DNA from 2 places in the Nocardia sp. NPDC004260 genome. Region 2 is predicted to be linked to the other one. Evidence: predicted binding sites of a transcription regulator. Region 2 holds the regulator's gene; the other holds the start of a gene.

Region 1 (3,417 bases), on a different contig from region 2:
CGCACGTAGGTCAGCGCGATCTGTGCCGACTCCTTCATGACGTCGCCGAGCTGGCCGGTGAGGGTCAGCGAGCGCTCACCCTCGGCGGCGTTCGCCTCGATGTAGAGGACGTCGCCGCCCGCGCCGGTCACAGCGAGGCCGGTGGCCACACCCGGGACAGCCGTGCGTTCCACCGAGTCGGGGGTGAAGCGCGGACGACCCAAGTAGTCCTTCAGGTCGTCCAGACCGATCGTCAGGGCTCCGGCGTCACGCTGGACGTCGTAACCCAATTCCGGGTCGTAACCCGATCCGGTTTCGCGCTCCGACAGCCGCGTGGCCGCTTTGCGCAGCGCCTTGGCGATCAGCCGCTCCATCTGCCTGACCCCGGCCTCCCTGGTGTAGTCGGCGGCGATCTCGCGCAGCGCTTCCTCGCTGATCGACACCTCCTCGGCGGTCAGCGCGTTGCGCTCCAGCTGCCGCGGCACCAGGAAGTCGCGCGCGATGGCCACCTTGTCGTCCTCGGTGTAGCCGTCGACGGTGATCAGTTCCATCCGGTCCAGCAGCGGGCCGGGGATGGTCTCCATGACGTTCGCGGTCGCGATGAACAGCACGTCGGACAGGTCGAGGTCCAGATCCAGGTAGTGATCGCGGAACGTGTGGTTCTGCGCCGGGTCCAGCACCTCGAGCAGCGCGGCCGCCGGGTCGCCGCGGAAGTCCGAGCCGACCTTGTCGATCTCGTCCAGCAGGACGACCGGGTTCATCGAACCGGCTTCCTTCATGGCCCGCACGATCCGGCCGGGCAGCGCGCCGACGTAGGTGCGGCGGTGACCGCGGATCTCGGCCTCGTCGCGCACGCCGCCGAGGGCCACGCGGACGAACTTGCGGCCGAGGGCTCGCGCCACGGACTCTCCCAGCGAGGTTTTGCCCACGCCGGGCGGGCCGACCAGCACCAGCACCGCGCCGGACCCGCGTCCGCCGACCACTTCCAGGCCACGGGCGGCCCGGCGAGCGCGGACCGCCAGGTACTCGACCATGCGGTCCTTGACCTCTTCCAAGCCGTGGTGGTCGGCGTCCAGCACCGCGCGGGCAGCCGAGACGTCGGCGCTGTCGGTGGTCTTCACCGTCCACGGCAGCTCGAGCACGGTGTCCAGCCAGGTCCGGATCCAGCCGGATTCCGGGCTCTGATCGCTGGCACGCTCCAGCCTGCCGACTTCGCGCAGCGCCGCCTCACGCACGGTGTCGGGCAGGTCGGCCTGCTCGACGCGGGTGCGGTAGTCGTCGGCGCCGTCGGGCTCGTCCTCGCCGAGTTCCTTGCGGATCGCGTTGAGTTGCTGGCGCAGCAGGAATTCGCGCTGGCTCTTCTCCATGCCCTCGCGCACGTCTTCGCTGATCTTCTCGCTGATCTCGGCCTCGGCGATGTGCGCCTTGGTCCACTCGATCAGCGTGGTCAGCCGCTCGGCCGCGTCGGGGGTCTCGAGCAGTTCACGCTTCTGCTCGGAAGTCAGGTACGGGGCGTAACCCGCGGTGTCGGCGATGGCCGACGGGTCGGTCAGCTGATTGACCGCATCGATGATCTGCCAGGCCTCGCGGCGTTGCAGCACCGAGACGACCAGCTTCTTGTATTCGGCGGCCAGTTCCTTCGTGCGGCCGTCCGGAGCAGGCGTCTCGACCGGCTCGGCCTCGACCCACAGCGCGGCCCCCGGTCCGGTGACACCGTGCCCGATCTTGGCGCGCCGTTCGGCCTTGAGGACGGCCGCCGGGGCTCCGCCGCGCATCCGGCCGACCTGTTCGATGGTGGCGACCACGCCGTAGGTGGCGTAGCCCTCGTTCAGCCGCGGCGCGAGCAGCACGGCGTCGGTCTTGGCGGCGCGCGCGGCATCGATCGCGGCCTGCGCCGATTCGTCCAGTTCGATGGGCACGACCATGCCCGGCAGCACGATCGGATCGGTCAGGAACAGCACCGGCAGGTTCTGAGGTGTAGTCACGTCTTCGACCTTCCAAAAGTTGAGCGATGCCTACTCAACCCCAGGGTGTGCTGGTTTGTTCCACCCCGACCGGTCCGTTCGCTGACGGCGAAGTTCCGACCGGTACGGCCCACGCTTCGCGTTGACACCCCGTCCAAGGCAATGAGAACGTTGGGGCCTTGATATCTCATACCGGCGGTACCGCCGGATCGGCTTAGGGAGTCCCATCGATGTCGTCGCTCGCCGCCGGCGTGTTCATCGACTGGGAGAGCGTGACCGGGCAGCCGAAATTCGTGGTCGACCTGATCACGTTCCCGATCTTCAGCGCGCTGGCGGGATGGCTGACGAACTGGACCGGCGTGCTGATGCTGTTTTCGCCGGTCGTTTTTCGCGGCATCCGCATCCCGGGCCTGCACGTGCTCTATCCATACTTCCCCCGCCGGGTGCAAGTGCTGCCGACCTTCTCCGGCGACGGCCGCCGTCTCGGATTCCAGGGCTTCATCCCGGCGCGGGCGGAGAAGATGGCCAGCATCTGCGTGGACAAGGCCCTGATGCGGATCGGCAGCCCTAAAGATTTCATCCAAGAACTCGATCTCGACGGCATCGCCGACTACATCGCGGTGCTGGCGCGGCAGCAGGTGCGCCCGCTGGTGGACGAGCTGATGTACCGGGAGAACGCGGACCTGTGGCGTACCGTGCCGCGCGCCGCCAAGCAGCTCATCTACCAGCGAGTGGACCGGGAACTGCCCACACTGTCGCGCCGCGCGTTCGCGTCGCTGGGCGACAACGTCGACCAGTTGATCGGCATCAAGGGTTTCGTGATCCGCTACCTGCAGGACAACCCGGCCATTCTCGAGGACTTGACCACCACCATCGCGGCGCCCGAACTGCGCTTCATGGTGCGCATCGGCTTGCTCGGCGCGCCCTTCGGCGTGCTGCTGGCTCTGTACCTGCACGTGCACCAGCAGATTCCGGTGCTGGGCTTGGCCCCCGGCTGGGTGATCGTGCTGCTCGCCTCGGCGGCGATCGGCGTGATCGTGAACGTCATCGCGGTGAAGATGGTGTTCGAGCCGGGCGATCCGCAACCGAGGTACAAGTACCTGTGGAAGCAAGCACTGCTGGCCAAACGGCAGCCGCAAGCGGCGACCGATCTGGCGCACATCCTGGCCTACCAGGTGCTGACGCTGCCGAATCTGTCCAAGGAGCTGCTGGAAGGCCCGAACGGGGACAAGACCAGGCAGTTGCTGGAGCGCTTGATCGCTGACGAGATCCATCGTCAGCTCGGGCCGACCACCACACTCGTGCGGGCGGCGCTGGGGCGTCGCCAGTTCGACAACCTCACGGTGGGCGCGGCGGGCGCCGCGGTCGGCTTGGCGCCGACCCTGGTCGAGGACGAGGAATTCACCCGGGAGCAGGCCAAGACCATCGACGAGTTCGCCGCGCGTAAGCTGCGGCGGCTCACGCCGGGGGAGTT
Region 2 (3,417 bases):
TAGAGGTCGCAGGGATGGTGGCCGCCGACGAACAGATGCACCTTCGGATTGGACCGCCGCATCGCCATCGACATCAGCTGCGCGCGCAGCGGCGCGATCCCGGTGCCGCAGCCGACCATCAGCATCTTGCGTTTGGCGTTGCGCGGAACACCCAGGCCGCCGAGTGGCGAGCCGAGCAGCCATTGGTCGCCGACGACGGTCTGGCCGACGATGGCCGAGCTGACCCAGCCGCCGAGCACGCTGCGGACGTGGAACTCGATCTCACCGTTGGCATTCGCCGGTACGGCGGGCGAGAGATAGCGCCACATGCGCGGCCGCGACGGAACCTGCACGCTCAAGTACTGGCCCGCGGCGTAGCGCATCGGCTGATCCAGTTGCAGCCGGACGACGACCAGGTTGCGCAGCACCTCGCGGCGCTCGATCACCGTGCCGGTCCACACCGACGGCGTGGTCTCCTTCTCCGCCGCGCCGATCATGGTGTCGGAGATGATCTGCAGGCCCTCGTCCCAGGCGCGGTCCACCTCGTCGGTCCACATCTCGGTGCCGGCGAACACCTTCACGGCGTTCTTCAGCGCGGTGGCGACGGCGGCGTAGTGCGCGGGCTGCACGCCGTACTTGCGGTGATCCCTGCCGAGCTGGGCCAGGAAGGGCAGCAGCTTGTCGGGCTCCTCCAACCGGTCCAGCGCATAGGAGATCGCCTTGACCAGGCGGTCGCGCTGGGAGTCCATCGCGGCGGGAAAGAAATCGCGGACGTGCGGGTAGTCGGTGAACAAGATCGCGTAGAACGATCTCGCCAGTTTCTCCGGCCCCCCATCCTCCGCAGCAACCGCCTTGAACGTAGTTCTGATCAAAGCGACAGTGCGTGAATCCATTGGTCTCACAACCCCATTTCGCACTCGTTCACGAACCATGCCGACGAGTGAGGTGCTGCGGGCCACTCGACAGCAGCCGATGGCAAGGAGTGTAGGCGAGGTTTGCCAGCAACGGAATCTTTCGAAGGAACATACCGCGCTCAATTTCGTCTAAACGAGGATCCCCAGGGCGACACGCCAGAGAAACCGACTGTAAGACCAGGGATTCGGCACAAAATCAGTCGCGTGCACACCGAATTGGTAAGGCCCTCTTGCGGAATTACGTCCCGATTGGTCTGTTCTAGCGACTTCAGGGCAACATGGCGCCCACTCGAGGTAGATCGAATCGGGTAGGCCGAACCAGTTACGTAAACTGATCTATGGTGAAATGTCCAGTCGATGCGACAACGAAATATACGATGCCGCACCGCTTCCGCTGAACATGTTCTGGTTTATCTTCAGCAAATCTTTGTGACAATGCCCGCGCACGACGACGGCCCCGGCGCCGGATCGCGATGTGCGACCGAGGCCGGGGCCGTCGTCGTGCCGGTTATCGTCTGCGCTGACCGTCCTCACGACGGTGCCGCGGCTGCCAGACGACCAGCGCGGTACTGCGCTGCTGCGGAGCGAGATCCGGGCGGTACGCCGCCCGCGTCCGCTCCAGCTCGGCCGACAGTTCCGCGACCTGCTGGCGCAGTTCCTCCACCTGATTGGTCAGTTCGATGATGCGCTTGATGCCCGCCAGGTTGACGCCCTCGTCCTGGGAAAGCCGCTGCACCTCGCGCAGCAGCTCCACGTCCCGGGCCGAGTAGCGCCGACCACCGCCCGAAGTACGTTGCGGCGTGACCAGTCCCAGACGGTCATACGTGCGCAGCGTCTGCGCGTGCATGCCGGCCAGCTGGGCCGCGACCGAGATCATGAAGAACTCGGCCCGCGACCCGCCGGACGCGTTCTTCGGTTCGGAGGACATCACGCACCTGCCCATCCCGCACGTGGGTCGAATCCGCCGGCCCGTTCCGCCTCCTGGTAGCGCTTCAGCGCCTCGACGGCGTCGTTGTCCAGCTTCTGCGGAATCGCGACCTTCACCGTCACCAGTAGGTCGCCCGCGCCGCCGCCGCGCTTGGGCACGCCACGGCCGCGTACCCGCAAGGTGCGGCCGTCGGCGGTACCCGGAGGCACCTTGACGCCGACCCGGCCATCCAGAGTGGGTACCGAAACCGTTGTACCGAGGACCAATTCGCTGTAACTGACCGGCAGTACCAGGGTCAGGTCGTCGCCGTTGCGGCCGAAGACCTTGTCCTGGCTGACGTGGACGGTGACATACAGGTCGCCCGAGGGCGCCCCGCGCAGTCCCGCCTCGCCCTGACCGGCCAGCCGGATCCGTTGACCGTCACCGACTCCGGGAGGAATCCGCACCGTGATGGTGCGCGTGCGGTTCTGGATGCCGCTGCCCTGGCAGTCGAGGCACGGGTCGTCGATGATCGACCCGCTGCCCCGGCACTCGTCGCACGGCTCGCTGAAGCCGAACGCGCCCTGGTTGCGGCTGACGATGCCGGTCCCGTTGCAGATCGGGCAGACTCGCGGACTCGTGCCCGGTTTGGCGCCGCTGCCGTGACACGTCGTGCACGGCGAGGGGCTGGTCATCCGCAGCGGGACCGTGACGCCCTGGGCCGCTTCCCGGAAACCGAGCGTCGTCTCGGTCTCCACGTCGGCCCCGCGCCTGGGGCGGCTCGCCGACCGCGTGCCGCCCCGGTTGAACAGACCGCCGAGCAGGTCGCCGAGGCCACCGTCGGCGGCACCGGCGGCGCCGCCGAAGATGTCCCCGAGGTTGAACTCCTGCGAGAAGCCACCACCGGTGCCGCCGCCGAAGCCACCGCGACCGTAGCCGCCACCCGCGAAGAGCTTGCGGGTGTCGTCGTACTCCTTGCGCTTGGCCGGATCCGACAGCACGGCGTGCGCCTCGCTGACGGCCTTGAACCGCTCCTCGGCTTTGGTGTCACCGTGGTTGGCGTCCGGATGCAAGTCCCTGGCGAGCTTGCGATAGGCCTTCTTGATCTCGTCCTGCGAGGCGCCGGAGGAAATACCCAGCTCCTTGTAGAAGTCCTTTTCGATCCACTCCCGTTGGCTCACCGAGCATCTCCTCCTCTCGCGTCCTTATTGATCGTTCGCGCCGGCATCAACATCCGATGCCTCTTCAGTAGGTTGAACAGCGTTTTCCGTCAGATCGGCTACGCCGTCGGTTACCCCGACGAGCGCGTGCCGAAGCACCCTATCGCCGAAGCGATAGCCTTTGCGCATCACAATGCCGATCACCGGGTCGTGGCCGGAGCCCTCGTGCTGCACGGCCTCGTGCAGGGTCGGGTCGAAAGGCTCGCCCTCCGAACCGAACTCCTCGAGGCCCTGCTTGAGCAGCGCGGCCGACAGCTTGTCGGCCACCGACCGCAGCGGGCCCGATTCCAGGTCACCGTGCGCCCGCGCGCGGTCGAGATCGTCGAGCACGCCGAGCAACTCGGTGACCACCGACGCCTTGGCGTTGTCGATGACGGCCTTGCGGTCGCGCTCGACC

The links. Region 2 encodes HspR, which represses chaperone genes until heat shock. Its sites were predicted from a motif close to ANNTGAGTNNNNNNNACTCANNT; they were not measured.
Region 1: a site for HspR is predicted at 1,982-2,004, ahead of lon (endopeptidase La). Genes of this name have one in related genera too.

The regions. Positions count from the first base shown of each region.
Region 1 covers NZ_JBSGEZ010000070.1:7,847-11,263, forward strand. The annotation lists gene lon (endopeptidase La) at 1-1,904, opposite strand, end outside; gene ACWEO7_RS30470 (hypothetical protein) at 2,174-3,417, shown strand, end outside.
Region 2 covers NZ_JBSGEZ010000006.1:67,426-70,842, forward strand. The annotation lists gene ACWEO7_RS05940 (FAD-binding oxidoreductase) at 1-872, opposite strand, end outside; gene ACWEO7_RS05945 (heat shock protein transcriptional repressor HspR) at 1,402-1,821, opposite strand; gene dnaJ (molecular chaperone DnaJ) at 1,821-2,981, opposite strand; gene grpE (nucleotide exchange factor GrpE) at 3,006-3,417, opposite strand, start outside.